Regions from separate parts of the Streptomyces sp. NPDC102259 genome, predicted to be linked through region 2. Evidence: predicted binding sites of a transcription regulator. Region 2 holds the regulator's gene; the other holds the start of a gene.
What was found. Region 2 encodes HspR, which represses chaperone genes until heat shock. Its sites were predicted from a motif close to TTGAGNNNNNNNNNCTCAA; they were not measured.
Positions count from the first base shown of each region.

Region 1: a site for HspR is predicted at 10,997-11,015, ahead of lon (endopeptidase La). Genes of this name have one in related genera too.

Region 1 covers NZ_JBIWMA010000012.1:150,484-165,301, reverse strand. Annotated here, with positions in the region: gene fxsT (FxSxx-COOH system tetratricopeptide repeat protein) at 1-1,075, shown strand, start outside; gene ACIRPU_RS26360 (multifunctional oxoglutarate decarboxylase/oxoglutarate dehydrogenase thiamine pyrophosphate-binding subunit/dihydrolipoyllysine-residue succinyltransferase subunit) at 1,234-5,055, opposite strand; gene ACIRPU_RS26355 (ATP-binding protein) at 5,358-6,461, opposite strand; gene ACIRPU_RS26350 (response regulator transcription factor) at 6,458-7,198, opposite strand; gene ACIRPU_RS26345 (spermidine synthase) at 7,321-8,007, opposite strand; gene ACIRPU_RS26340 (rhomboid-like protein) at 8,247-8,987, shown strand; gene ACIRPU_RS26335 (DUF5954 family protein) at 9,027-10,046, opposite strand; gene ACIRPU_RS26330 (GNAT family N-acetyltransferase) at 10,178-10,834, opposite strand; gene lon (endopeptidase La) at 11,038-13,452, shown strand; gene ACIRPU_RS26320 (MarR family transcriptional regulator) at 13,621-14,121, shown strand; gene ACIRPU_RS26315 (hypothetical protein) at 14,161-14,818, opposite strand, start outside.
Region 2 covers NZ_JBIWMA010000004.1:336,084-350,901, reverse strand. Annotated here, with positions in the region: gene ACIRPU_RS13420 (hypothetical protein) at 1-693, opposite strand, end outside; gene ACIRPU_RS13415 (Yip1 family protein) at 884-1,975, opposite strand; gene ACIRPU_RS13410 (heterodisulfide reductase-related iron-sulfur binding cluster) at 2,182-4,473, opposite strand; gene ACIRPU_RS13405 (MraY family glycosyltransferase) at 4,747-5,952, shown strand; gene dnaK (molecular chaperone DnaK) at 6,048-7,886, shown strand; gene grpE (nucleotide exchange factor GrpE) at 7,883-8,539, shown strand; gene dnaJ (molecular chaperone DnaJ) at 8,579-9,754, shown strand; gene ACIRPU_RS13385 (heat shock protein transcriptional repressor HspR) at 9,760-10,212, shown strand; gene ACIRPU_RS13380 (hypothetical protein) at 10,365-13,361, opposite strand; gene ACIRPU_RS13375 (hypothetical protein) at 13,424-13,996, shown strand; gene ACIRPU_RS13370 (hypothetical protein) at 14,019-14,282, opposite strand; gene ACIRPU_RS13365 (WhiB family transcriptional regulator) at 14,328-14,818, opposite strand, start outside.

The DNA.
Region 1 (14,818 bases), on a different contig from region 2:
CGCCGCCGACCTGCGCGGCCTCGGCCGCTACGACGAGGCACTGGAACTCTCCCAATGGGTGCTGGTCGGCTACCGCGACCTGCTGGGCGAACAGGACTCGCGGAGTCTCAACTCGCTGAACAACCTGGCGGTCTCCCTCCGGCTGCTCGGGCGCTACCAGGAAGCCCTGGACATCGACCGGCAGACCCTGGAGTCCCGACGGGTGCTGCTGCGGGCCCGTCACCCGTGGACGCTCGGCTCCGAGATCTACTACGCCATCGACCTGCGGCTCCTCGGCCGCTACGCGGAAGCGGAGTCCATCCAGGCGAAGAACGTCCGCGAGAGCCGGCTCGTGATGGGCCGCGACAACCCGCAGACCCTCAGCGCCGAGCACAACCTCGCGCTGTGCCGCTACCGCCTGGGCGATCGTGACCGCGGCCGGGACCGCGGCATCGACTGGGAGGAGCCCGGGGAGATGCTCTCCAGCGTGCTGGAGCGCGGCGAGCGGGTGCTGGGCGAGACGCACCCGCTGACCCTGATCTTCGCGACGGCCCAGAGCTGCTACGCCCGCGAGCACGGCGACATCGACCGGGCCCGCGAACTCAGCGAGGCCGTCGTCGCGCGCTACGAGGTGATGCTCGGCGACGGGCACCCCTTCGTGTCGGGCGCCCGCGCCAACCAGGCGCTGATCCTGCGCAACGTCGGCGAGCGGGAGGCCGGCCACGTCCTCCTGGAGCAGGCGCTGGCGTCGATGACCGAGGCGGTGGGCGAGAACCACGCCTGGACGCTGGGCTGCGCCCTGAACGCCTCGGCCCTGCGCAACATCGTCGGCGACACCGAGAGCGCCGCCGACCTCAGCCGGGACACGGTGACCCGGGCCGTCGAGTCGCTCGGCCGGACCCACCCGCTGACCCTGTCGGCGCGGATCGCGTACGCGGCGGACCTGCGCGGTCTGCGGGACCGGCGGCAGGCGGAGAAGGTCGAGCAGGAGGCTCTCTCGGACCTCGACGCGACGCTCGGCAGCAAGCACCCGCACACCGTCTCGGCCCGCTCCCGCAACCGGCCCTACTGGGACTTCGAACCCCAGGTCATCTGAGCGCCGTCAGGCCGCGACCCAAGGTCGTCCCCGGCGGTCCCGAACCGCCGGGCAACGCCGAAGGGCCCGCCCCCGAAACTCCGGGGGCGGGCCCTTCGCCGTCAGACAGATGCGTCAGACAGGTGCGTCGGACGGATGCGTCAGGCGGGTTCGGCGGCTCAGGCCTCGAACACCTCACGCACCAGCTGCTCCTGCTCCGCCTGGTGCCGCTTGGCGGAGCCGACCGCCGGGGACGAGCCGTGCGGGCGCGAGATGCGCCGCAGGCGCTCGCCGTGCGGCACGTCGGCGCCGACCGCGAGGTCCAGGTGGTCGATCAGGTTCAGGGCGATGAACGGCCAGGCGCCCTGGTTGGCCGGCTCCTCCTGGGTCCAGAGGTACTTCTCGGCGTTGGGGTACTTGTTGACCTCCGCCTGGACCTCGGCACCCGGCAGCGGGTACAGCCGCTCGAGGCGGATGATCGCCGTGTCCGTGACGCCGCGCTTCTGACGCTCGGCCTCCAGGTCGTAGTAGACCTTGCCGGTGCAGAAGACGACCTTCTTCACGGCCGCCGGGTCGGTGATCGTCGAGTCGCCGATGACCGGGCGGAACTGGCCGCTCGTGAACTCCTCCGCCTTCGACGCGGCGGCCTTCAGGCGCAGCATCGACTTCGGGGTGAAGACGACCAGCGGCTTGTGGTGCGGGTTGTGCACCTGCCACCGCAGGAGGTGGAAGTAGTTCGACGGGAGCGTGGGCATCGCGACCGTCATATTGTTCTGCGCGCAGAGCTGGAGGAAGCGCTCGACACGGGCCGAGGAGTGGTCCGGGCCCTGGCCCTCGTAGCCGTGGGGGAGGAGGAGCGTGACACCGCTCGTCTGACCCCACTTCTGCTCGGCCGCCGAGATGTACTCGTCGACCACGGTCTGCGCGCCGTTGACGAAGTCGCCGAACTGCGCCTCCCACATCACGAGCGCGTCGGGGCGGGCCAGCGAGTAGCCGTACTCGAAGCCCATCACCGCGTACTCGGAGAGGAGGGAGTTGTAGACGTTGTAGCGCGCCTGCTCCTCGGCGAGGTACTGGAGCGGGGTGTGCTCCTCGCCCGTCTCGCGGTCGATGAGGACCGCGTGGCGCTGGCCGAAGGTGCCGCGCTGCGAGTCCTGGCCCGACAGCCGGACCGGGGTGCCCTCCAGGAGGAGGGAGCCGACCGCGAGGGTCTCGCCCATGCCCCAGTCGATCGTGCCGTCCTCGACCATCGACGCCCGGCGCTGCAGCTGCGGCAGCAGACGCGGGTGGACGTGGAAGTAGTCCGGGATGTTGACCTGGGACTCGGCGATGCGCTTGACGACCTCCGCGGAGACGGCGGTGTTCACCGCTACGGGGAAGTTGTCCTGCGGCTCGTGGGCGTCACCGGCGGCGGGCTGCGCGGTGGCCTCGCGGACCTCCGTGAAGACCTTCTCCAGCTGGCCCTGGTAGTCCTGGAGCGCCTGCTCGGCCTCTTCCAGGGTGATGTCGCCGCGACCGATGAGGGACTCGGTGTACAGCTTGCGCACCGAGCGCTTCTTGTCGATCAGGTCGTACATCAGCGGCTGGGTGAAGGCCGGGTTGTCCGACTCGTTGTGACCGCGACGGCGGTAGCAGATGAGGTCGATCACCACGTCCTTGTTGAACGCCTGGCGGAACTCGAAGGCCAGCCGCGCGACGCGGACCACGGCCTCCGGGTCGTCGCCGTTCACGTGGAAGATCGGGGCCTCGATCATGCGCGCCACGTCCGTGGCGTACATCGAGGAGCGCGAGGACTCCGGGGCGGCGGTGAAGCCGACCTGGTTGTTGATGACGATGTGGACCGTGCCGCCCGTGCGGTAACCGCGCAGCTGCGACATGTTCAGGGTCTCGGCCACCACGCCCTGGCCCGCGAAGGCCGCGTCGCCGTGCAGGGCGACGGGCAGGACGGTGAAGTCCGTGCCGCCCTTGTTGATGATGTCCTGCTTGGCGCGGCTGATGCCCTCGATGATCGGGTCGACCGTCTCCAGGTGGGACGGGTTCGCGGCCAGCGAGACCTTGATCTGCTCGCCGTCCAGGCCCGTGAAGGTCCCCTCGGCGCCCAGGTGGTACTTCACGTCGCCGGAGCCGTGCATCGACTTCGGGTCGAGGTTGCCCTCGAACTCGCGGAAGATCTGCGCGTACGACTTGCCGACGATGTTCGCGAGGACGTTCAGGCGGCCGCGGTGGGCCATGCCGATGACGACCTCGTCCAGCCGCGACTCGGCCGCGCTGTCCAGCACCGCGTCCAGCAGCGGGATGACGGACTCGCCGCCCTCCAGGGAGAACCGCTTCTGGCCGACGTACTTCGTCTGCAGGAAGGTCTCGAAGGCCTCCGCCGCGTTCAGCCGGCGCAGGATGCGCAGCTGCTCCTCGCGCTCCGGCTTGCTGTGCGCGCGCTCGATGCGGTCCTGGATCCAGCGGCGCTGCTTCGGGTCCTGGATGTGCATGAACTCGACGCCGGTGGTGCGGCAGTACGAGTCGCGCAGCACGCCCAGGATGTCGCGCAGCTTCATCAGGGACTTGCCCGCGAAGCCGCCGACCGCGAACTCGCGCTCCAGGTCCCACAGGGTGAGGCCGTGCTCGGTGATGTCCAGGTCGGGGTGCTTGCGCTGGCGGTACTCCAGCGGGTCGGTGTCGGCCATGACGTGGCCGCGGACCCGGTAGGAGTGGATCAGCTCGAAGACCCGCGCGGCCTTGGTGACGTCGTCGTCGTGGCTGGCGTCGATGTCCTTGAGCCAGCGGACCGGCTCGTAGGGGATGCGCAGCGCCTCGAAGATCTCGTCGTAGAAGCCGTTCTCGCCGAGGAGGGAGTTGGCGACGACGCGCAGGAACTCGCCGGAGGCGGCGCCCTGGATGACCCGGTGGTCGTAGGTCGACGTGAGCGTCATGACCTTCGCGATGCCGAGCTTGTTCAGGGTGTCCTGGCTGGTGCCCTGGAACTCCGCCGGGTAGTCCATCGAGCCGACGCCCATGATGACCGACTGGCCGGGCATCAGACGCGGCACCGAGTGGACGGTGCCGAGGCCGCCGGGGTTGGTCAGGGAGACCGTGACACCGGTGAAGTCGTCCATCGTCAGCTTGCCGTCACGGGCGCGGCGGACGATGTCCTCGTAGGCCTGCCAGAACTCGAAGAAGTTCAGCGTCTCGGCCTTCTTGATGCCGGCGACGACGAGCTGGCGGTCGCCGTTGGGCTTCACCAGGTCGATGGCCAGGCCGAAGTTGACGTGCGGCGGCTTGACGAGGGTGGGCTTCCCGTCCTTCTCCGCGTAGTGCCAGTTCATCGACGGCATGGCCTTGATGGCCTGCACCATCGCGTAGCCGATGAGGTGGGTGAAGGAGATCTTCCCGCCCCGGGCGCGCTTCAGGTGGTTGTTGATGACGATGCGGTTGTCGAACAGCAGCTTCACCGGGACCGCGCGCACGGACGTGGCCGTGGGCAGCTCCAGCGAGGCGTTCATGTTCTTGGCGACCGCGGCGGACGGACCGCGCAGCGTCACGAACTCAGGACCCTGCGCCGGCGCGGCCGAGGCGGCGGGCGCGGACTTCGCCGCGGCCGGCTTGGCGGCCGGGGCCGCCTTCACCGGGGCCGGAGCAGCGGCCGCGGGCTGCGGGGCCGGCGCGGGGGTCGGCGCAGCGGGAGCCGGAGCGGCCGGGGCCGGGGCCGGGGCGGCAGGAGCCGCCTGGGCCGGAGCGGCCGGTGCGGCGGGCGCTGGGGGCGTGGTGGTCGCTGCGGCCCCCGCGGCCGCAGTACCCGCCGGAGCCGAGGCGGTGGGGGCCCCCGGCTTGTAGTCGGCGAAGAAGTCCCACCAGGCACGGTCTACCGAGTTCGGGTCCTGGAGGTACTGCTGATAGATCTCGTCGACGAGCCACTCGTTCGGCCCGAACGCGGCAGCGGGATTCTTGCCCGCTTGGTCTGCGTCGGTCGAGATGCTCGATGCGTTACTGGGGGACTGTGGCGACACGGCGGCAACCGCCCTCTTCCGCTTCACAAGGTGATGGACAGCGGGAATAAAGGCTACGCCCCCTTGAGGGGGAGAGTCAGGCCGGGCAGGTGCATCGTCGCGTAAGTCACATCGGAAAGAGCGTTTCGCGGCTGTAAATGGCGGGAAACAAGCGCGGTTGCGCATCAAAAGGGGTGCGTTGATGCAGGTCGCGCACGCTGAGCGTGCGGACCCGTGCCGACCTGGGACGGTCCGCTGCCTGATCACACGTGTCCGACTGCGCGAACGTCGGTGGATCTTGTGGCTCCGGTTCGAACTTTACGTCAACTTGAGACGGAAGACTCTCCCGGAAGGGTGACAAGAATCCGACAGCCCCGCTCGGATTCGGCCACTCCGATCCGGCCGCCGTGAAGATCGACCGCCCAGCGGGCGATCGCCAGCCCCAGCCCCGTACCGCCGTCGCTGCCCGGCCCGTGCGGCCGGCGGACGGCTCCCCGGTTGAAGCGCTCGAACACGCGGCGCCACTCCGAGCGCGGAATTCCGGGCCCTTCGTCCAGTACTTCGATCTGCAGCGACTCCGGCAGCGACCCGCGCCGCGCCTTCACCGTCACCCGTCCGTGCGGCGGGCTGTGCTTGACGGCGTTGTCGATCAGGTTCGCGACGACCTGGTGGATCCGCTCCGGGTCCGCGTGCGCGGTCAGCTCCGGCGGGGACACGTCCAGGTGCAGATGGACGTCGGTGCGCGTGTGGTTGCCGCCCGAGCCCATCGTGGCGCGCGCCGAGGCGACCATGTTGGCCTCCTTCAGCACCCCGGACAGGTAGGGCCACACCTCGAAGCGCCGCTTGCGCAGCGGGACGACGCCGTTGTCGAGGCGGGACAGGTCCAGCAGCGTCTCCACCAGCCGCCCGAGCCGCTCCGTCTGCTTCAGGGCGGTGCGCATCGTCTCGGTGTCCGCCTCGGCGATGCCGTCGACGACGTTCTCCAGGACGGCGCGCAGACCGGCGATGGGCGTGCGCAGCTCGTGCGAGACGTTGGCCACCAGCTCCTTGCGCTGCCGGTCCTGCGCCTCCAGCTCGTCCGCCATGACGTTGATCGTCTGGGCCAGGTCGCCCAGCTCGTCGCGGCGGTTCTCGCTCACCCGGCGGGTGTAGTCGCCGTGCGAGATGGACCGGGCCACCGTGTTCATCTCGTCCAGCGGCGCGGTGAGCGAATGCGCCACGAACTGCGTAATCAGCAGTGTGGCGATCATCGAGAAGACCGTGATGAAGCGGAGCTCCGTCTTGGTGTGCACCGCGATCACCGACAGTCCGGTGGTGATCAGCACCGAGACGACGACCAGCGCACCCAGCTTGGTCTTGATCGAGAACGGCCGTACGCGGCCCCAGGGCTCCCCGGGGCTTCTCGGTCCGTCCGGCCCGGAGGTCATGGCGTCGGGGTCTCCAGTGCGTAGCCGACACCGTGCACCGTGCGGATCCGCTCGGCGCCGATCTTCCGCCGCAGCGCCTTGATGTGGCTGTCGACGGTACGGGTGCCGGAGGCGTCCGCCCAGTCCCAGACCTCCGCGAGGAGCTGCTCGCGGGAGAGCACCGCGCGCGGGGTGTTCGCCAGGCAGACCAGCAGGTCGAACTCGGTGGGCGTGAGGTGCACGTCCTCCGAGCGGACCCGCACCCGGCGCTGCGCGTGGTCGATCTCCAGTTCGCCGAGCCGCAGGATCCCGCTGCGCGGAGTCGTCGCCGCGATCGCGGCCCGCTCCACCCGGCGCAGCAGCACGTGCACGCGTGCCGCCAGCTCCCGCATCGAGAACGGCTTGGTCATGTAGTCGTCGGCGCCCACGCCGAGCCCGACCAGCATGTCGGTCTCGTCGTCGCGCGCGGTGAGCATCATCACCGGCACCGGACGGGAGGCCTGCACACGACGGCAGACCTCCAGGCCGTCGAAGCCGGGCAGCATGATGTCGAGGATCAGCAGATCGGGCTGCCAGGCCTCGGCGGTGTCGACGGCCGCCGGGCCGTCACCCGCCGTTTGCACGAGGAATCCCTCGGCGCGCAGGCGGGCCGCGATGGCGTCGACGATCGTCGGGTCGTCCTCGACCACCAGGACGCGCCGCTGCGCGCCCGGCGTCGCCGTCGCCGTGTTGTTGTGTGCGGTGTGTGTCTGCTCCATCGCCCGCCCCTGAGTGTGCTTTCCGGAACCAGTGGGGTGATCCCTTGTCTGCGCATGACTGCGGTTGACGCGTAAATGATCGGCGTCAGGGGTGCAGCGTACGGGGAGTCACCACGGCTTTGCTATCCAGGTCGGACGCCGAGGTGCACGACGTCCGGCACGCCTCGGGCAACCGGGATCTCTTCGGTACGCACCTGTTGGAACCCGGCATTCCCCATGGTTCCCTCGAATTCCGGAGAGGGCTGGGCGGACCACACGGCCAGCACCCCACCGGGTCTCAACACCCGGGCGCAGCTTGCGAGTCCGGCCGTGGAATAGAGGCTGTCGTTGCCCTCGGTGACGGTCCAGTCGGGCCCGTTGTCGATGTCGAGACATACCGCGTCGAACGTGTCGCATGTCTCATTGACGTAGTCGAGCAGATCCGCTGCGACGATCTTCGACCGGGGGTCGGCGAGCGCGTCCCCGGAGAGCGCGGCCAGTGGGCCGTCGAGATGCCAGTCGATGACGGCGCGCTCGCGCTCCACGACCGTGACGGTGCCCCAGTGCGGATCGGCGACGGCGTGCGCGAGGGAGAAGCCGACGCCGAGGCCGCCGATCAGCAGGTCTGGCGAGCGGCGGCCGTTCAGCGCGGCGAGCGCGGCGTCGACCAGGAGGCGTTCCGAGCGGCCGTCCGAGGTGTCCATCAGGAAGCAGCCGTTGGCGATGATCTGGAGCAACTCCCCGTGCCGGCGCAGGACGACCTCACCGTAGGGGCCCTCGCGACGGTCCAGCACTTCGGGCGCGTCGGGGATGTCGTACGGGATGGGCATCGGCCCATCCTGGCACTTCCCTGACGATTTGTTGAGGGATTTCCGTGAGCGGCGGATGAGGTTGACGTACATCGGTTCGGAACGGCCTCGGCGCGGTTTCGGAGGGGCTGCGGGGCGCGTGGGGACAGGCCGGGAGAAGTCTCGGAGCTTGCTGTGAATCGGCCCGGTCGTGGCGTCGGTCACAGACAGCGGACCGGCGCGACACGAAGGGTGGGGTGAAACGGAAGGAGCGCCGCACGGTGGAACGCACGGCCGCACCCACGAGCCCGCCGCCGCCCGACGTCCGCGGGCTGCTGGACGGCATCCCGGGCCAGCGCGTCCCACCCCGCGCCGACCCGCCCGCCGACCAGCCCGCCGGGCCGGGCCCCCGCCGCCGGTACCGGATCCCCGCCCCCTTCACCCTCGCGTACGCGGCCGTCCTCGCCGTCACCTCCTTCGTCACCGCGCACGCCGGACCCGCCCTCGTGCACGCCCTGCACCAGGGCTCCAGCACCGATGTCGCGCATCTGGTGCGAACCCCCGTGCTGGTGCTGGTGGCCAGCGCGCTGTGGGTGGCGGGCGGCTTCGCCTCCCCGTTCACGCTCGGCTTCCTGGCCGTCCTCACGACGCTGGAGCGGCGCATAGGCGGCGTCCGTACGGCAGTCGTCTTCCTGCTCGGGCATGTGCTGGCCACCCTCGCGACCGAGGTGCCGGTGGGCCTGGCCGTGCTCGTGGGCCGGCTGCCCGACAGTTCGCTGCACCGCCTCGACTACGGCATCAGCTTCGGCGTCGCCGCGAGTGTCGGCGCCCTGGCCGGTCTGCTCGGGCCGTGGCTGCGCTGGCCGCTGCTCGTCGCCTTCGGCGGGATGCTGCTCCAGGACCTGATCGCCTTCACCGACCCGATGACGAACTGGGGACACCTGATCGCGCTGGCGATAGGCGTCGGCACCTGGCCGTGGCTCCGGCGGCTGCCGTCGGTCCGACCGCTCCCCGGCCGCTGAGCGTCTCCCGGCCGGCGCTCGGCGCCCGTCCTTCCCCGGTCAGTCGTCGTACTGGACCCTGCCGTCCGCGTGCAGGGTCGGGTGGAGCTTCATGGGGCCGTACTCGTCGAGGTCCGACGGGCGGGGCGGCTCGGGGCCGTCGGGGCCCAGGCGGACCATCCGCTCGACGCGGCAGATCCGGAACAGACGGTCCTCCACACTCGCCTCGTCGGCCCGGCCGGCCGCCCGGAACGCCTCCGCGGCCCGCGCGTACAGGGCCTTCTTGTGCTCGTCGAAGCGGTAGAGCATCGCCCAGACGCGGGCCATCCCCTCGTACAGCGAGCGGCGCGCCTCGTGCGGGGTCGCCGCCAGGGACCCGCACGGGGTCCAGCCCGACCCGTCGCGTTCGGCCACCGAGAAGCCGACGGGCAGCCGCACCACGTCGGGGTGCGTCCGGGCCGCCCACTCGGAGTCCGCGCGCACGTCGGGAGGGAAGCGGTCACCCGAGTACGTGAAGTCGCGCAGGCCCAGCCGGAGGGCGCCCGCCATCGGGCCCTCGTCCCGGTCGAGGTCCAGGACGTATCCCACGTCCGGCGACGGGGCGGCGCCCGGGTCCTCCCACGACGGGCTCACCGGCTCGAGGTCGGTGGGCCGGGGCGGCTCCAGACCCTCGTCGCCGGTCCGGGCGAACTCGTCGCCGCGCACCACCCGGTAGCGCACGCCCAGCGCCTCCACCTCGTCGGCCGGGGCCCGCTCCAGCACGGCCACGGCCGCCAGCAGTTCGCGCCGGACGGCCGGGTCGTCGGTGCCGTCCTTGGCCTTGAACCACAGGTGGGAGTTGAGCCCGTCCCGGGCCTGCTGGGGCATGCCGTCCACCACCGGCTTCAGCAGCCGCCAGCCCGGCGCGGCAGCCGACCGGTCCCGCGCGGCGACGCCGAAGACGGGTCCGCGCAGCGCGATGTGGGGATAGCGCCGTGAGGCCTCGACGGCGTCCGCCTCCGTCACCCAGGCGACGGGGTCGTCACGGCGGACCAGGTCGGCGTGGAGGGCGTCGAGACGTCGCTTCCAGTCATCGCTCATACGCGCATTGTGGTCGCGCGGGAGGGTGACTTCGGAGTGAATGCCGGAAGTGGGCGGGGTACGGAGAGGGGGCGCGAGGGGCGTGCCCCGTCGTGCGGCACCGACGGATGCGCCCTCTCGGCCGCCTGACGTCACCCCCGCGTGTCTCCCGTGAACTCTGCGCTGGTCAGCGATGACTCGACGCGCCAGCCCAGGGACTCGTACAGTGCCCGCCCCTGCGGTGTCGCGCCCAGTACGCCGGTCCGGGCGCCCTGTGCGACCGCCGCGCGGTGCAGGGTCCGCATGACGAGGGCGCCGAGTCCGCGGCGGCGGTGGCCGGGGGAGGTCTCGATCTGGTCGACGACCGCCGTGGCGCCGGTCGGGGCGATCTGCCCGCGCGCGGCCAGGGAGCCGTCCGGGGCGGCGATCATGGTGCGGGTCACGCCGCCGCGCGCCCAGGTGCGGGTCCGGTAGCCGTCGGGGGCGGCGCCGGGCGGGACGTCCGCGAGCGGGGCCGTCATCAGGAAGCCGGGCTCGGGGTCGATCCGCCAGTGCGGCCCCAGCCAGGGCCCGACCACCGCCGGGTCGGCGAACACCTTCAGCCACACGCCGGCCCCCGTCACCGCGCCCGCCACCTTCCGCACGGTCGGCTCCGTCACGGCCTCGTTCGTCGCGCCGAGCACGTGCCGGGTGACGTGACGCGTTCCCGTTCCCACGTCGACGGTCCAGCCCCAGGGCTCGGCCACGGGCGGAGCCGCCCCGCGCGACACGACCCACCCGTCCACCCATGCCTGGACGAAACGATCCATACGAACCCCCGATGACGGCCTGACCAGAAGATGCTGGTAAGAGGTGCGAAACCCGTTGACCTATTACGTCTGACCGTAAGGGCGAAGCCGCCCGCCGGAACAGTCGTGATCGCCCACAGCGAACGGACCGTCCCGTGGGGAACATTCGGAGACTCACGTGCATTGAGTCGGCATAGCTCAACTTGACTGCCTAAGGGGAGATCATGGCATCGACGTCCGCTCCGCTCACCCTGCCCGTGCTGCCGCTCGACGACGAGGTCGTGCTCCCCGGCATGGTGGTTCCGCTGGACCTGAACGACACCGACGTGCGTGCGGCGGTGGAGGCGGCCCAGGCCGCCGCCCGTTCAACGCCCGGTAAGCCCCAGGTACTCCTGGTGCCGCGCATCGACGGGACCTACGCGAGCACCGGTGTGCTCGGCACCGTCGAGCAGGTCGGCCGACTGGCCGACGGCGACCCGGGCGCGCTGATCCGCGGCCGCGGCCGCGTGAAGATCGGCGCCGGTACCACCGGGCCGGGCGCCGCCCTGTGGGTCGAGGGGACGAAGGTCGACCAGACCGTCCCCGAGCCGCTGCCCGGTCAGGTCGCCGAACTCGTCAAGGAGTACAAGGCGCTCGCCACCGCCTGGCTGCGCAAGCGCGCCGCCTGGCAGGTCGTCGACCGCGTGCAGGCCATCGACGACGTCTCCGCGCTCGCCGACAACTCCGGCTACTCGCCGTTCCTGACCACCGAACAGAAGGTGGAGCTCCTGGAGACCGCCGACCCGGTGGCCCGTCTGAAGCTCGCCACCCAGCAGCTGCGCGACCACCTCGCCGAGCAGGACGTGGCCGAGACGATCGCCAAGGACGTCCAGGAGGGCGTCGACAAGCAGCAGCGCGAGTTCCTGCTGCGGCGCCAGCTCGAGGCCGTGCGCAAGGAGCTGCGCGAGCTCAACGGCGAACAGGAGGGCGAGGAGTCCGACGACTACCGCGCCCGCGTCGAGGCCGCCGACCTGCCCGAGAAGGTCCGCGAGGCCGCCCTCAAGGAGGTCGACAAGCTGGAGCGCTCCAGCGACCAGTCGCCCGAGGGCTCCTGGATCCGCACCTGGCTGGACACCGTCCTCGAACTGCCCTGGAACGAGCGGACCGAGGATCGGTACGACATCCAGGGCGCCCGCGCCGTCCTCGACGCCGAGCACGCCGGCCTGGACGACGTGAAGGAGCGGATCACCGAGTACCTCGCGGTGCGCAAGCGGCGCGGCGAGCGCGGCCTCGGTGTCGTGGGCGGGCGGCGCGGCGGCGCCGTGCTCGCGCTCGTCGGTCCGCCCGGCGTCGGCAAGACCAGCCTCGGCGAGTCCGTCGCCCACGCCATGGGCCGCAAGTTCGTGCGCGTCGCTCTCGGCGGCGTCCGCGACGAGGCCGAGATCCGCGGCCACCGCCGTACCTACGTCGGCGCGCTGCCCGGCCGGATCGTGCGGGCGATCAAGGAGGCCGGGTCGCTGAACCCGGTGGTGCTCCTCGACGAGATCGACAAGGTGGGATCCGACTTCCGGGGCGACCCGGCGGCCGCCCTGCTGGAGGTCCTGGACCCGGCGCAGAACCACACCTTCCGCGACCACTACCTGGAGGTCGAGCTCGACCTGTCGGACGTGGTCTTCCTCGCCACCGCCAACGTGCTCGAAGCCATCCCGGAGGCCCTACTCGACCGTATGGAGCTGGTCCGCCTCGACGGCTACACCGAGGACGAGAAGGTCGTCATCGCCCGCGACCACCTGCTCCCGCGCCAGCTGGAGCGGGCGGGCCTGGACAAGGACGAGGTGGCCCTCGACGAGAGCGCGCTGCGCAAGCTCGCCGCCGAGTACACCCGCGAGGCGGGGGTGCGCACCCTGGAGCGGTCCATCGCGCGGCTGCTGCGCAAGGTGGCGGCCCAGCACGAACTGGGCGAGCGGAAGCTGCCGTTCACCATCCGGGACGAGGATCTGCGCGCGCTGATCGGCCGGCCGCACCACGTGCCCGAGTCCGCCCAGGACCCGGCCGAGCGCCGGACCGCCGTGCCCGGTGTCGCGACCGGTCTCGCGGTCACCGGCGCCGGCGGTGACGTCCTCTTCGTCGAGGCGTCGCTGGCCGACCCGGAGACCGGCGCGGCGGGCCTGACCCTGACCGGCCAGCTCGGTGACGTGATGAAGGAGTCGGCGCAGATCGCGCTCAGCTTCCTGCGCAGTCACGGCGCCGAACTGGAGCTGCCGGTGGGCGACCTGAAGGACCGGGGCGTGCACATCCACTTCCCGGCGGGCGCGGTCCCCAAGGACGGCCCGAGCGCCGGCGTCACGATGACGACGGCCCTCGCGTCCCTGCTGTCCGGGCGGCTCGTCCGCACGGACGTGGCGATGACCGGCGAGGTCTCGCTGACCGGCCGGGTCCTGCCGATCGGCGGGGTGAAGCAGAAGCTGCTCGCCGCGCACCGGGCGGGCGTCACGACCGTCGTCATCCCCAAGCGCAACGAGCCCGACCTCGACGACGTCCCCGCGGAGGTGCTGGACAAGCTCGACGTCCACGCCGTCACGGACGTCCGCCAGGTCCTGGAACTGGCGCTCGCGCCCGCCACGAACGGCGCGACGCCGGAGGTTCCGGTCGCGGCGTGACGGACGCGACCGGAAAGGGGAAGGCCCGGGTCCCGTGAGGGAGGCCCGGGCCTTCCCTGTTCCGCCGCGGACCCCCACCCGGGTCCTGGGAAGCGCCGCCGGTCCCCGCCTGCGAAATACTTAAGAGCTGCGCCGATGGCGGCGACCGGCGAGATCAGGGGTGCTGACGTGCACGAGGACACAAACGGCGACGGACGCGACAGCGGGTCCGCCGCGTCGCCGCGCGGTGTGGAGCAGGGCGACCGGGAGTTCCTCTCCCTGGAACGGGAGCTCACGGTGCTGCTGCGCCGCGCCCGCGCCAACCAGGGGGAGATGGCCCGTGAGGTCCACCCGGACCTCGAGTCCGCCGCCTACGGGCTCCTCGTCCGGCTGGAGGAGTGCGGCCGCCAGCGCGCCACGGAACTCGCCGGCTACATCGGCGTCGGCAAGGCCACCATGTCCCGCCAGCTGCGCGCCCTGGAGCAGCTCGGGCTGGTCGCCCGCGAGCCGGACCCGGCGGACGGCCGCGCCTGGCTCGTCGACCTCACCGAGGAGGGCCGCACCCGGGTGCGCCGGGTCCGCGAGGCCCGCCGCGAGCGGTACGTCACCCACTTCTCGGACTGGGACCGCCAGGAGGTCTCGGAGCTGGCCCGGCTGCTCCACCAGCTGAACCGCGGGATGGAGAAGTAGCCGACGGCGACGTGCCCCCGAGGGGGGCGACGGCGCCGTTCACAGCTCCACGCACACCACCGTCGCGTCGTCGTGCGTTTTCGCCCGGCCCAGCAGGGCCCGCCCGGCGTCGTCGTCCGCCCGCTCCAGCGCCCGGACCCGCTCCACCAGCGCCCCGGCGCCCTCCTCGCGGACGAGGGTGAACAGGTCCGTCCAGTCGCCCTCCTGGAAGAGCTCCGTCCAGCGGGTGGCCCCGTCCGACAGCGCGGCCAGCGAACGGACCTGCGCGCGCGGCACGCTCGCGGTGACCGCGCGGCCGGCCACCGCGGGGTCGGCCGCGGCCGTGAAGAACCCGCCCTCCTTGTTGCGGAGCGTGCCGTCGACGACCTCGGCGCTCCGCAGCAGGGCGCGCGGCAGGCGGGCCAGCCGGTCGTCGCGGACCGGGGTGACCGTGCCGTCCGGGGCGGTCAGCAGCAGCGTCGCGTCGCACAGGACCAGGTACTCGACGCTCAGCGGCGACCAACGCGCGAGGACCACGGTGGCCTGCGGGGTACGTGGGTGAGAAAGGTCACAGGTGTCCCCATGGGCCTCGGCGGTGCGCGCGATGGCCTGGGCGAGCGCCTCGACCAGGGGAACATCCGGGAGTGAAACGGTCAGTTCGGTCAGGGCGCCGCCGAGTCGCGCGGTGAACCAGGGGACCGAATGAAGACAGCCCGCG
Region 2 (14,818 bases):
GATCCACATGAAGTCGCGGCCCTTGCCCACGGCGACCGTGTAGACCGTCGGCCTGGCGTTGACGGAGGTGAACGAGGCTTTCAGCTGGGCGAAGGTGCACTGGGCGGCCTGGGTGCAGGTGGTCTCGCCGCCCGTGAGGTACCAGTAGCCCGTCCTCGTGGCGTCGAGGAAGGGGCTCCAGCCGTTCGTGACCGGGGACGCGGCCGGCACCCACACCAGCGTGGAGTAGTCGTCGGTGCCCGTCACGTTCGGGTCGATCTCGATCCTGATGTTCGGCAGGTTCGTCACGCCGCCGTAGCTGACGTTCTCGCCCGTCTGGAACACGTGGAAACCGACTCGGCGCAGCCCCAGCACCTGCTTCCCGAAGAAGTCCACCTCGTTGCCGAAGTCGACCTTCTCGCTGGGAGGGGCCAGCGTGGTGGAGTTGTTCGCCACCTCGATGCCGAGGCTGCCCCGCCCGTACGGCGGCCTGGCGGCGGTGCCCGTCGTGCCGAACGGGCCGAAGGGGCCGTTGCGGAGTTCGGCGACCGGAGAGCCGATCGTGTTGCGGGCGATCACGCCCCAGTGGTCCGAGTGGGCCCGGTTGTCGTCCGTCTGGGCGGCTGCCGATCCCGGAAGGATCAGGGCGACGACGGCGACCAGCAGGGCGGCCACGAGCGCCGTTCCCCGCCTCACGCCAAAGCGAGCTTTCACGCGCACTCCTTGTTGGAGGGTGTAGGGAACAGTCACAATATATTACGCTCTGTAGTTGTCATGGTGCGACATGCGGTGTTTCGTATGGTTCATACCGGACTGGCAGGCGTGAGCTCTTGCTTTCCGTGACGACATGCCAAGGGCCCCCGGCGATCCGCCGAGGGCCCTACCGGTGTCTGTTCCCCAGGTGCTAGAACGTGCCCAGCTTCACGATCGACAGCAGTGCGATCAGCTGGATCGACGACGCGCCCAGCGCCTTCGGCCACGGCAGGTCGTGCGAACGGCTGACCATCAGGGTCAGCAGGGCGCCGGCCGCCACCCACGTCGCCCAGCCCAGCAGCTGTACGAACGACGCGTCGCCGCCGAAGAACATCGCGACGACCAGACGCGGGGCGTCCGTGAGGGACATGATCAGCATGGAGAGGCCGACCGTGGGCTGCCACGCGCCGTCGCCGCCCAGCTGGCGGGCCAGGGAGTGGGTGACCACGCCCAGGATGAAGGAGCTCAGCACCATCGCGACGGCCGTCGTCAGGACGATCGGGATCGCGTTGGACAGCGTCGCGTTGATCGCGTCCGCACGCGTGTCGTCGAAGCCGAAGACCGCGAGCAGGCCGTAGAGGAACGTGACGACGAGGGCGGGGCCCCACATCGTGTAGTCCCGCATCTGGAGGAAGGTCTGCTTGGGGGCGAGGACGATGCCCTTCAGCAGCTCCTTCCAGTGCAGTCGCGGACCGACCGGACCAGCCGGGGCCGAGCCCGCGTGGTACGTACCACCCTGGTTGTACTGGTCGTACTGGTGGTGGTCGTCGATCGAGAAGGCCTGGGTGTGCCCCGGATTGTTCGCGGCGTACGGGTCGTGCGGGACACCCCCCGGGCCGCCGGGACCGCCGGGGCCGCCCGGAGCACCGTACGGGGCGTCGCCGCCGAAGTACTCCGGCTCGTCGCCGTTCTGGCCGCCGTACCCTGCGCCGTTCGCCTGCGGCCACTGGCCGCCGCCCGCGCCCGTGCCGCCGTACTGCGGACGCTGCTGCGGGTACGGCTGCTGGCCCGACGGGTAGCCGTACGACGGCCCCGAGGGTCCCGACGGTCCCGAGGACCGCGACGGTCCCTGGGGCGCCTGCTGCCCGTACGGAGGTTGTTGCGGTCGCGCTTGCGGGGCACGGTTGTCCCGGCCGCCGCGTCCGATCCTGAATCCAGCCACGTCATCGAACGTACCTGGTCCCGGAGAGTGACGTGCCTGACCCTGCCGTCCGGGTACGGCTTTGCTGCCGACCTGTGACATCCCCTAAGGGGAGTAACGGGGCTGGAAACGGTGGTTCATCAGGGAAGTGTCGTAGGGGGCGCGGGGACGGCCGGGGAGTGCAGGTGTGAAACGGCGACGCCCCCGTGTCCACGGTGGGACACGGGGGCGGCGGTGCGGCTGCGGCGGTACAGCCGGTCGGGCTGCTGCCGGTGGGGTTGCTGCCGAGCGGGCTGCTGCCGGTCGGGTTACTTCACCGGTTGTGGTTCCGGCTCACTCTCGGTCTGCGTGCCGCCTGCCGGGGGCTCGTCGTCGACCGGGGTCTTGACCGACTCCAGGAGCAGCTGGGAGACGTCCACGACCTGGATGGACTCCTTGGCTGTGCCGTCGTTCTTCTTGCCGTTGACCGAGTCGGTCAGCATGACGAGGCAGAAGGGGCAGGCGGTGGAGATGATGTCGGGGTTGAGGGAGAGGGCTTCGTCGACGCGCTCGTTGTTGATGCGCTTGCCGATCCGCTCCTCCATCCACATCCGTGCGCCGCCGGCGCCACAGCAGAAGCCGCGCTCCTTGTGCCGGTGCATCTCCTCGTTCCGCAGACCCGGGACGTTGGCGATGATCTCGCGCGGAGGCGTGTAGATCTTGTTGTGGCGGCCGAGGTAGCAGGGGTCGTGGTACGTGATGAGGCCCTCGACCGGGGTCACCGGGATCAGCCTGCCCTCGTCGATGAGGTGCTGGAGCAGCTGGGTGTGGTGGATGACCTCGTAGTCGCCGCCGAGCTGCGGGTACTCGTTGCCGAGGGTGTTCAGGCAGTGCGGACAGGTCGCGACGATCTTCTTCGCCGACTTCGGCTTGCGTGAGTCCGGGGTGGTGTTGCCGTCGTCGTCCAGCTCCTCGCCGAAGGCGCTGTTCAGCGCCATGACGTTCTCCATGCCGAGCTCCTGGAACAGGGGCTCGTTGCCGAGGCGGCGCGCGGAGTCACCGGTGCACTTCTCGTCGCCGCCCATGATCGCGAACTTCACGCCCGCGATGTGGAGGAGCTCGGCGAACGCCTTCGTGGTCTTCTTCGCGCGGTCTTCGAGGGCGCCGGCGCAGCCGACCCAGTACAGGTACTCGACCTCGGTGAGGTCCTCGATGTCCCGGCCGACGACCGGCACCTCGAAGTCGACCTCCTTGAGCCACTCCAGGCGCTGCTTCTTCGCCAGCCCCCAGGGGTTGCCCTTCTTCTCCAGGTTCTTGAGCATCGTGCCCGCCTCGGACGGGAACGCGGACTCGATCATCACCTGGTAGCGGCGCATGTCGACGATGTGGTCGACGTGCTCGATGTCGACGGGGCACTGCTCGACGCAGGCGCCGCAGGTGGTGCACGACCACAGCACGTCGGGGTCGATGACGCCGCCTTCTTCGGCGGTGCCGATCAGCGGGCGCTCGGCCTCGGCGAGCGCGGCGGCGGGCACGCCCGCGAGCTGCTCGGCCGACGCCTTCTCCTCGCCCTCCATCGACTTGCCGCCACCCGCGAGGAGGTAGGGCGCCTTGGCGTGGGCGTGGTCGCGCAGCGACATGATCAGGAGCTTGGGGGAGAGCGGCTTGCCGGTGTTCCAGGCGGGGCACTGGGACTGGCAGCGGCCGCACTCGGTGCAGGTGGAGAAGTCCAGCAGGCCCTTCCAGGAGAACTGCTCGACCTGGGAGACGCCGAAGACGTCGTCGTCGCCGGGGTCGGTGAAGTCGATCGGCTTCCCGCCCGACGTCATCGGCTGCAACCCGCCCAGGGCGGTGGCGCCGTCGGCGTTGCGCTTGAACCAGATGTTCGGGAACGCCAGGAAGCGGTGCCAGGCCACACCCATGTTGGTGTTGAGCGAGACCACGATCATCCAGATGAACGACGTCCCGATCTTGATCATCGCGACGAGGTAGACCAGGTTCTGGAGCGTGGTGACGCCCAGCCCCTTGAAGGCCAGGACGAGCGGGTACGAGGCGAAGTAGCCGGCCTCGTAGTGCTCCACGTGGTGCAGCGCACCCTCCAGGCCGCGCAGCACGTAGATGGCGAGGCCGATGGTGAGGATGACGTACTCGACGAAGTAGGCCTGACCGGACTTGGAGCCGGCGAAGCGCGACTTGCGGCCTGCGCGTGAGGGCAGGTTCAGCAGGCGGATCGCCATGAGGACGACGATGCCCAGGATCGTCATCACGCCGATGAACTCGATGTAGAGCTCGAACGGCAGGAAGTCGCCGATGACCGGCAGCACCCAGTCGGCCTGGAAGAGCTGGCCGAAGGCCTGGGCGAGGGTCGGCGGCAGCGTCAGGAAGCCGATCGCCACGAACCAGTGGGCGAAGCCCACGATGCCCCAGCGGTTCATCCGCGTGTGGCCGAGAAACTCCCGTGCCAGCGTCACGCTGCGCGCGTAGGGATTGTCTGTCCGAGTTCCGGCGGGGAGCGGCTGGCCCAGCTTGAAGTACCGGACGAACTGGCCGATGGCACGTGCGATCAGGGCGACGCCGACCACGGTCAGAAGCAGCGACACGATGATCGCGGCGAGTTGCATTTGGGGGCTCCTCGGGCCTGCGAGGGAAATTACTAAGCGGTAACTTATGCAGTCCGTTTGAGACTACCCCGTATTCTCCGTCGCACTGTAGCGGGATGCGGAGTGATCTCAGTCGCTGAGGGTTGCCTCAGGATCCGGTCGGGTTCCGGTCGGGTTCGGGTCGGGTTCGGGTCGGGCTGGAGTGGAGGGAAGGTCGGGTTCCGGTTGGGATCCGGTCGAGAATCGGCCGTGTTATTCGTACCAAATTGGTACATATGTGACTAATTTATATCCGTGCTCTACGGGATCGTCGCCGCCATCACCGCCCTGTTCCTCGCCGCCGTCCTCGCCGCGCTGCTGCGCGTGCCCGCCCTGCGCCTGGGGTTGCTCGACCGGCGGCAGCGGCAGCGGCGGGTGCCTCTGTTCGGGGGTGCCGCCGTGGTGCTCGCCACCTGCCTCGTCGCGGTCGCCGGGGACTGGACGGGCATTGCCCCGCTCGGCGACGGCATCGAGGTGCTGCTCGTCGCGGGGGGCGCCGTCGCCGCGCTCGGGCTCGTCGCGGACGTGTGGCGGCTCAACGCGCGGTTCCTGGTGGTCGGTACGGCGGTCGCGGCCGCCTTCGTGGTGCCGTACGGCGACACCGGGGCGGTGGCCGGAGCGGCGGGCGTCGGCTGGATCACGTTCGTCGCCCTCGCCTTCCGGTCGCTCGACCACGCCGACGGAGTGGCCGGAACCGTCGGGGTCGTCACCGCCTTCGGAGTGGCCGCCTGCGCCGCGGTCGAGGTCATGGACGGGCTGGCGGTGCTGCTGAGTGTCTTCGCCGCCGCGCTGACCGGGTTCCTGATGCACAACTGGCCTCCCGCGCGTGTCGCCCTCGGAGCGTGCGGGTCGCTCTTCGCGGGCTTCCTCCTCGCCTCGGCCGCCGTGATCTCCCGCGCGGGGCACGATCCGGTCGCCGGCGCGGGGGTGCTGTTCGCGCTCACCGCGGTCGCCGTGGCCGACGTCGCCCTGGTCGTGCTGTCGCGGCGACTGGCCCGACGGCCGTTGCTGCGTGGCGCGTCCGACCATCTCGCCCACCGGCTGCGGCGGCTGGGGCTCACCGCGCAGGGGGTGACCGTGCTGCTCGGGGTGGCGGCCTTCGCCGCGGTGCTCGTCGGGGTGCTGGTGCACGCCGGGTGGGTCGACGCGCGGGCGGTGTGGTGGGTGGCCGGCGGGGCGCTGGTCGTCGTACTCGGGATGCTGCGGGTCGCGGTGTACGGGCCGCCACGCGCGCGTGGCCGTCGTGCCCGGCGCGCCGGTCGTGCGGGCCGCTCCGCGCCGCGCCAGGCGGCCCGCCCGGTGTCCCGCCCGGCACCGCGTCCCGGGTCGGGTTCGGCGTCGGTGTACGCGCCCCGGCGTCAATCCGAGGACCCGGCGCTTCACCCGGAACCTGGGATGCGGCGGACCGGGCGCTCCGTATCGCCGCAGGTCAACGCCTCCTTGCGTGTAAGGAACGGATAAGAGTTGAGTGGGTGCGACTCAGGTCTGTTGACCCAGAGGTGAGCCTCGTGCACACTTGAGTCCGTTCCACTCAAGTCAGCTGGAGGAAGATCACCATGGCACGTGCGGTCGGCATCGACCTGGGCACAACAAACTCCGTCGTCAGCGTTCTGGAGGGCGGCGAGCCCACCGTCATCACCAACGCCGAGGGTGCCAGGACCACGCCGTCCGTCGTCGCCTTCGCCAAGAACGGTGAAGTGCTCGTCGGCGAGGTGGCCAAGCGCCAGGCAGTCACGAACGTGGACCGGACCATCCGCTCCGTGAAGCGTCACATGGGCACGGACTGGACGATCGAGCTCGACGGGAAGAACTTCAACCCGCAGCAGATGAGCGCGTTCATCCTGCAGAAGCTCAAGCGCGACGCCGAGGCCTACCTGGGCGAGAAGGTGGCCGACGCGGTCATCACCGTCCCGGCGTACTTCAACGACTCCGAGCGCCAGGCGACGAAGGAAGCCGGTGAGATCGCCGGTCTCAACGTCCTTCGCATCGTCAACGAGCCCACCGCGGCCGCGCTCGCGTACGGCCTCGACAAGGACGACCAGACGATCCTCGTCTTCGACCTCGGTGGCGGCACGTTCGACGTGTCCCTCCTGGAGATCGGTGACGGCGTCGTCGAGGTGAAGGCCACCAACGGCGACAACCACCTCGGTGGTGACGACTGGGACCAGCGTGTCGTCGACTACCTGGTGCAGCAGTTCAAGGCCGGCCACGGTGTGGACCTCGCCAAGGACAAGATGGCGCTCCAGCGTCTGCGCGAGGCCGCCGAGAAGGCGAAGATCGAGCTGTCCTCGTCCACCGAGACCTCGATCAACCTGCCCTACATCACGGCGTCCGCCGAGGGCCCGCTGCACCTGGACGAGAAGCTCACGCGCGCCCAGTTCCAGCAGCTGACGGCCGACCTGCTGGAGCGCTGCAAGACGCCGTTCCACAACGTCATCAAGGACGCCGGCATCAACCTCTCCGAGATCGACCACGTCGTTCTCGTCGGTGGTTCGACCCGGATGCCCGCCGTCGCCGAGCTCGTTCGGGAGCTGACCGGCGGTCAGGACGCCAACAAGGGCGTCAACCCGGACGAGGTCGTCGCCATCGGCGCCGCGCTCCAGGCCGGTGTCCTCAAGGGTGAGGTCAAGGACGTCCTGCTCCTCGACGTGACCCCGCTGTCCCTCGGTATCGAGACCAAGGGCGGCATCATGACCAAGCTGATCGAGCGCAACACGACGATCCCGACGAAGCGTTCGGAGATCTTCACGACGGCCGAGGACAACCAGCCGTCGGTGCAGATCCAGGTCTACCAGGGCGAGCGCGAGATCGCGGCCTACAACAAGAAGCTCGGCATGTTCGAGCTGACCGGTCTGCCGCCGGCGCCGCGTGGCGTCCCGCAGATCGAGGTCGCCTTCGACATCGACGCCAACGGCATCATGCACGTCACGGCCAAGGACCTCGGCACGGGCAAGGAGCAGAAGATGACCGTCACCGGCGGCTCCTCGCTGCCGAAGGACGAGGTCGACCGCATGCGCCAGGAGGCCGAGCAGTACGCGGACGAGGACCACCGTCGTCGCGAGGCCGCCGAGTCCCGTAACCAGGGCGAGCAGCTCGTCTACCAGACGGAGAAGTTCCTCAAGGACAACGAGGACAAGGTTCCGGCCGAGGTCAAGACCGAGGTCGAGGCCGCCGTCGAGGAGCTCAAGGCCGCGCTCAAGGGTGAGGACACCGCCGAGATCCGCACGGCCACCGAGAAGGTCGCCGCGGTCTCGCAGAAGGTCGGCCAGGCCATGTACGCCGACGCCCAGGCCGGTCAGGGCGCCGACGCTCCCAAGGCCGACGCCCCGAAGGCGGACGACGACGTCGTGGACGCCGAGATCGTGGACGACGAGCGCAAGGACGGTGCCGCGTGACGGAGGAGACTCCGGGCTTCGAGGAGAAGCCCGACGTCCCCTCCGGCGCCACCCCTGAAGACGCCGAGCCGAAGGCCGCTTCCCCCTCCGCTTCGGCGGCGGGGGAGGCCCCGGCCGGGGACACGAACCAGACAGCCGGTCTGGTGGCCCAGCTGGACCAGGTGCGCACCGCTCTGGGCGAGCGCACCGCGGACCTCCAGCGCCTCCAGGCCGAGTACCAGAACTACCGCCGCCGGGTCGAGCGCGACCGGATCGCGGTCAAGGAGATCGCCATCGCGAACCTCCTGACCGAACTCCTGCCCGTGCTCGACGACATCGGCCGCGCGCGGGAACACGGCGAGTTCGTCGGCGGCTTCAAGTCGGTGGGCGAATCGCTGGAGACCGTCGCGGCCAAGATGGGCCTCCAGCAGTTCGGCAAGGAGGGCGAGCCCTTCGACCCGACGATCCACGAAGCCCTGATGCACAGCTACGCGCCCGACGTCACCGAGACGACGTGCGTGGCGATCCTGCAGCCCGGGTATCGGATCGGCGAGCGCACCATCCGCCCCGCGCGGGTGGCCGTCGCCGAACCGCAGCCCGGTGCACAGGCGGCCAAGGGCGACGAGGCCGAGGCGGCCGACGACAAGGAGAGCGGTGGCCCGGACGAGGGCTGAGCTCGAACGGATGAGCGGGTGGGAGGAGGGACGTCGAGGATGAGCACCAAGGACTTCGTCGAGAAGGACTTCTACAAGGTCCTCGGCGTCCCCAAGGACGCCACCGAGGCCGAGATCAAGAAGGCGTACCGGAAGCTCGCCCGCGAGTTCCACCCCGACGCCAACAAGGGCAACGCCAAGGCGGAGGAGCGCTTCAAGGAGATCTCCGAGGCGAACGACGTCCTCGGTGACCCCAAGAAGCGCAAGGAGTACGACGAGGCGCGCGCCCTCTTCGGCAACGGCGGCTTCCGCCCCGGCCCGGGGGCGGGCGGCTCCTTCAACTTCGACCTGGGCGACCTCTTCGGAGGCGGCGCCCAGGGCGGCGGCGCGCAGGGCGGCTTCGGCGGCGGCATCGGGGACGTGTTCGGCGGCCTGTTCAACCGTGGCGGCCCCGGCACGACCCGTACCCAGCCCCGGCGCGGCCAGGACATCGACACCGAGGTCACCCTGACCTTCACGGAGGCGATCGAGGGCGCGACGGTCCCGCTGCGCATGTCCTCGCAGGCCCCCTGCAAGGCGTGTTCGGGGACGGGCGACAAGAACGGCACCCCCCGCGTGTGCCCGACCTGCGTGGGCACGGGCCAGGTGGCGAGGGGCTCGGGCGGCGGCTTCTCCCTGACCGACCCCTGCCCGGACTGCAAGGGCCGGGGCCTGATCGCCGAGCATCCCTGCCTGGACTGCAAGGGCAGCGGCCGCGCGAAGTCGTCGAGGACCATGCAGGTCCGCATTCCCGCGGGAGTGACGGACGGTCAGCGCATCCGGCTGCGCGGCAAGGGCGCCCCGGGCGAGCGTGGCGGTCCGGCGGGCGACCTGTACGTCGTCGTCCACGTCGGCGCGCACTCGGTGTTCGGCCGCAAGGAGGACAACCTGACGGTGACCGTCCCGGTGACGTTCACCGAGGCGGCACTCGGCGGCGAGATCAGGGTGCCGACGCTCGGTGGACCGTCCCTGACCTTGAAGCTTCCGCCCGGCACGCCCAACGGCCGCACGATGAGGGCGCGGGGCAAGGGCGCGGTCCGCAAGGACGGCACCCGCGGCGACCTGTTGGTCACCGTCGAGGTGAGTGTTCCGAAGGACTTGTCGGGGAAGGCTCGTGAGGCGCTGGAGGCGTATCGCGAGGCGACCGCGGGCGAGGACCCGCGGGCGGAGCTGTTCGAGGCCGCGAAGGGAGCATGAGAGTGATGGACGGCCGTCGGCGTAACCCGTATGAACTGACCCAGGAGACCCCGGTCTACGTCATCTCGGTGGCGGCCCAGCTCTCGGGCCTGCATCCGCAGACGCTACGCCAGTACGACCGCCTGGGTCTCGTCTCCCCCGACCGCACCGCCGGCCGGGGGCGCCGTTACTCGGCCCGCGACATCGAGCTGCTGCGCACGGTGCAGGCCCTGTCCCAGGACGAGGGCATCAACCTGGCCGGCATCAAGCGGATCATCGAGCTGGAGAACCAGGTGGCCGCGCTCCAGGCCAGGGCCGCGGAGCTGGAGGCCGCGCTGGACGGTGCGGCCGCGGCCATGCAGCAGCGGGAGGCGGCGGTGCACGCCTCCTACCGGCGGGACCTGGTGCCGTACCAGGAGGTGCAGCAGACCAGCGCGTTGGTGGTCTGGCGGCCGAAGCGGCAGCAGCCGACGGACTGACGCCTGACGGCACGTATACAGCGGCACGTATCCAGGGGTACGTATCCAGCGGCATGTATACAGCGGTACGTATACGAAAGAGGGGCCCGGAGATTCGTCTCCGGGCCCCTCTTCTCTTGTGTTGCCACGGCCGCCCCGTCCTCGTACGACTGTCAGTCGTCCATGTCGACGCCCGGCTCGGGTCGTTCGTGGCCCGGCGGCCTTTGCTGCGGCGGCTGCTGGGCGGGGGCGGACGGCCGGTCGGCACCGCGCCGACGCACGCCCATCTGCCAGAGATGCGAACCGGAGACGCCGGGGGCGGGAGAGGGGGTTGGAGCTGGGGCCGGGGTCGGGGCCGGGGTCGGGGTTGGGACTGAGGGCTGGGCTGGGGTGGGGGGCTGGGCTGGAGTCGGGGTCGTGGTCGGGGTGGGAGTCGGGGTCGCGGTCGGGGTGGGGGACTGGGCCGGTGCCGGGGACGGTGCCGGTGCTGGGGCCAGTGCCGGTGCTGGGGCCGGAGCTGGGGCCGGGGCTGGTTCGAGGTTGGTGACGGGCTCCGGGTCCCGTTCCGCCTCCGGGGCCCGTTCCGCCTTCGGACCCCGTTTCACCTGCGGGTCCCGTTGTGCCGTCGGCTTGGGCTTTTCCTGGGGCAGGGCGGGGGTCTGGGGGTCGGTGGTCGGAGGCTCTGCCCCCTGGCCCAGGTCCGGGCGTCGCCAGCGTTCCGGGATGGTCGACATCCGTCGTACCGCCTCGGGGTCGCCCGCCGCTGCCGCCGCGACGGCGCGTGCGCGCAGGGCGCTCTGGCGGGCGATCGGGGAGAAGCCGGGGGCCGCGTTGCCGGTCTCGGACGGCAGGCCGCGGAGGCCCATCCGGTTCAGCTCGGCCTGAAGTCCCGTCTCCGGGGCGAAGATCTCGCGCGGCAGTTGCCAGGAGGCCGCGCCGTCCACGTCGACGCGGTGTTCCCTGCCGTCCACGGCGAAGGTGAGCCCGTAGCCGATGTACTGGTCGTCCTTGTCGAACAGCAGGTCCCCGGAGATCTCGCCGCCCCGGTCGCGCACCTCGTCGGCGAGGACCTGGAGGGCGGGCGGGAGGGGGTTGGTGCGGCCGAGGCTGGTGACGTAGCCGTCGCTGCGGGCCACCTGCCGCTCGTCGGTCCCCTTCTCGGTGTAGGGGACCTGGAAGCGGGTCTCGCCCTTCTCGTCCTGGTAGGTCTCGATGGCCCCGACGCGTGCCTCGACGAAGGTCAGCCGCTTCTCGCCGCCCTCGCCATGGCCGTACCGCTGTTGCATCGCCGGGAACTGGACCTGGTGCTGCAGTGCCGGCGGCGGCCGCGAGCCGATGATCGTGACGTGGGCGTCGGGATTCTGGATCAGGATGATCTCCGCGTTGGCGACGGCGGTTCCGCCGGAACCCACGACGATCCACTCCTTGGCGGCGTGCGGATCGAAACGGCTCTCGGCGACCTCGTCGCCCAGCAGCACGCGCCCTGCCGCGGCTCTACGCGCCGCCTCCCACTTCTGCGTCGAGTCGAGGGCGGTGAAGCAGTTGCCCATGCGGGTCTCGTCCGCGGTGCCCAGGCCGGCCGTGAGGGCGTCCTTCAGTGCCGGGGAGGAACTCAGGGCGCCGAGCACGGTGCCGGTGTCCGTGCCGCTGCGCTCGGCCTGTGTCAGCCAGGCGCGCAGATCGCCCGCGCCGGCGATCCCCTGCCCCTCCAGCTCTCGCAGCCGATCGCCGATCAGCCGTACCGCTTCGCCGCGGCTCTCCACGGGGAAGTCTCCGCGCGGCATTCCCGGTACGAGCTCCGGTGTGAGGCCGGTGGCGATGCCGGGCGTGCCGGCGCAGGCCACCCAGAGGGGAGTCGCGCTCTCCTTGCCTTCTTCGCCCAACGTGCTTACTTCTGCCAGGAGTTCGCCGTCCCGTCCCAGGCGCAGCCGGGCGCGGCCGTTCACCACGTCGCCCTGCGTGGCGAGTTGGTCCTCCCAGACCCGGACGGCGTGGATGGAGATGCGGTGCCGGGGATCCTCGACCGCCGAGTACGGGTCGACGCCCATCCACTGCGCGAGGTCGCGGTCCTGGTCGGCGGACTGCACGATCCCGTCCCCGGGGTCCAGGTGCCAACGGCCCGCCCCGTCCACCAACAGCGCCTCCGGATCGCGTCCGGTGAGGCTCGCGCCGCCGCCGATCACGACCTTGCGCAGCGGGAGTCGCCCTTCGGCGAGCTGCCCCTCCAGCGTCTGCACGGTGCGCTCGCTGACCTGCGCGCGGTACTCCGCCCATCGCTCGGCGGCGGGTTCCAGCTCGTCGCGGGGGAGCGGCAGCCCGTCCTGGTCGTAGCCCGGCATGGGCATGGTGACGTCACGCCGTCCGATGAACGCCTCGACCTGACGTTCCGCGCGCAGGGCGGCGTCGCGGGACGCCTGGAGGGCGGTGGCGTCGGCGGGGGAGAGGTTCTCGATGGGGTGGGCGAGATCCTCGAGGAGACTCACCGAATCTCTTGAGAGAGAGGCGTACGACACCAGGTATCGGACGCGTGCCGCTTTTTCCTGGGTGTGGAACGCCGCCTCGTCGCTCAGAGCGACAGTGGGTCGGATGCCGTACGGGTCGAGCAGTGCGGAGAACTGCGCGCGCGCCTCCATCTGCTCCTGTGAGGAGAGCCCGGTGTCCTTGCTCTGTCCGGCGAGCCAGTTGAGCTCCCCGATGCGCCCCCTGTCCGAGGCTGACAGCTGACGGTCCGCGGGGAGCTCCGCTCCTTCCCGCAACAGGTCTTCCCGGACGGGGACCAAACCGTCGGCCGCGCGCTCGCGCACGGCGGCGAGCTCACCGAGTTCGTGGGCGAGGACTCGTCCCAGCATCGCGGTCGGAAGGCGGTCGGACACCCGGATGACGTAGTTCTGCGAGGCGGTGTTCGTCGCCGTGTCGGCGATCGCTCCCGTCGTCAGCGGAATGGCGTCCACCCAGATCTGGGCGGACTCCCCCCGACTGTCCTGCAACACGAAATACTGGCGCCCGTCCTCGGTCTCAGCAGGAGTGAGGGAGGCCAGTCCGTCCCCCAGGACGACGGACGCCACCGCACCCATGTCCCGCCTCGCCGCCCACACGAGATCTTGCTGCTGCACGGGTCCGCCCGGCCGGAGTGTTCCCATGACGAACTGCGGATCGGCCGATGTGTCCACGTGATGCCCTCCCCCAGGCTCTGTACATATGCACGCCGCACAACAGACTTTAGGATCATCCCATGTTGAGAGCCCGTTCCTCGCTGGAAGCACACCTGTACATGGACCTGCACCCATGCGAGTGCGGGAGCTCCGACTTCGTCCGCCGACACCGCTTGGAGCAGCGTGGTGACGGCATCGTCGCCGTGTACGAGGGTCCGTGCAGCCAGTGCGGCCGCAACCGGAACTTCGCCTTCCTGATGGCCGACGAGATCCCCCCGCCTCCGCCGGCCTTCGGCGGGCCCGAGCCGTCCGAGATCATCGACCCCGGTGAGTTCGCCGAGGTCGCCTCCGACGTCTCGCGCCGCGCCGGGCTGGAGATCCTCAACACGCCCGAATCCGAGCACCACAAGCATCGCGGCGCGATGGCCTATGCGGTTGCCGCCGTCGAAGAGGTCCTGAAGTTCATTCCTCCGGGCCAGGACGCCGTCCCCGCTTCGGCCTTCACCTCCGAAGTGGGCAAGGCTCGCTACGAGAGGGACCGGGGAAAGTTCGATCGCGACATCCTGGAGATCGAACTCCGCCTCACGCGCCAGATCCTCGCCGACATCGACGAGGTCAGCCCTCCGCCCGGCCGGAGCGGCCCTCAGGCCTGAGTGCGGGCTCGGCGGCGGCGGCTCAGCCCAGCTGTTCCGTCGTGCCGTCCGGGTGGATCAGGAGGCGGATCGCGCCGCCGTAGCGGTTGTCGGTGATGGTGGCCGGGGTGGGGGCGCCGAGTTGCTGGGCGCGTTGCTGGAGGATCGCCAGGACGACGTCCTGGATGTCGCCGTAGGGCGGGGCGGTGACCGGGACGCCGTCGATCAGGCCGGCGTTGGGGGAGAAGACGTGCACCTGGGCGTCCGCCGTGGCGGGGGGCGGGGGTGGCGGCGTCGGTTCGGTCATCGGGTGTCTTGGTTCCTTCCGGCTCGCTTCCGGAGCAACTCCGGCTCAGGCGCTCTTCGCCTCGTCCTGCTCAGGGACGTCCACGGTGACGTCGAGGGCGACGTCCATGGTGATGTCGACGGTGCGAGCGTACGTGCCTCGGGCGAGGCGTTGTAGGCGGCCCGACTTGACGAGGGCGGACAGTACGTTGCTGATCGTCTTCGAGGGGTCGCCGTAGACGCCGGGCGGGAGGGCGCGCAGCACGTCGCGGGCCGAGAAGGGGCCGGGGAAGGTCGATACGGCCGTCTCCACGGCCGCCCGGATGCTGGGGGCGCCGGAGGGGGCGAGGGCGGCGGCCTGGCCGGTGCCGGTGGACGTCCTGCCGGTCGGGGCCGGGTGCGGGAGGCACGCGCGGATGCCCTGCAGTGCGGTGCGGATCGGCTCCAGGTGGATCTCGTCGCCGTCCGGGGCCCCGGTCGCGGCCAGCATGGTCGCCACCTTCTCTATGTTGGCGAGGGAGGAGGCCAGCTCGCGCAGCAGCGGTTCCAGGAAGTCGC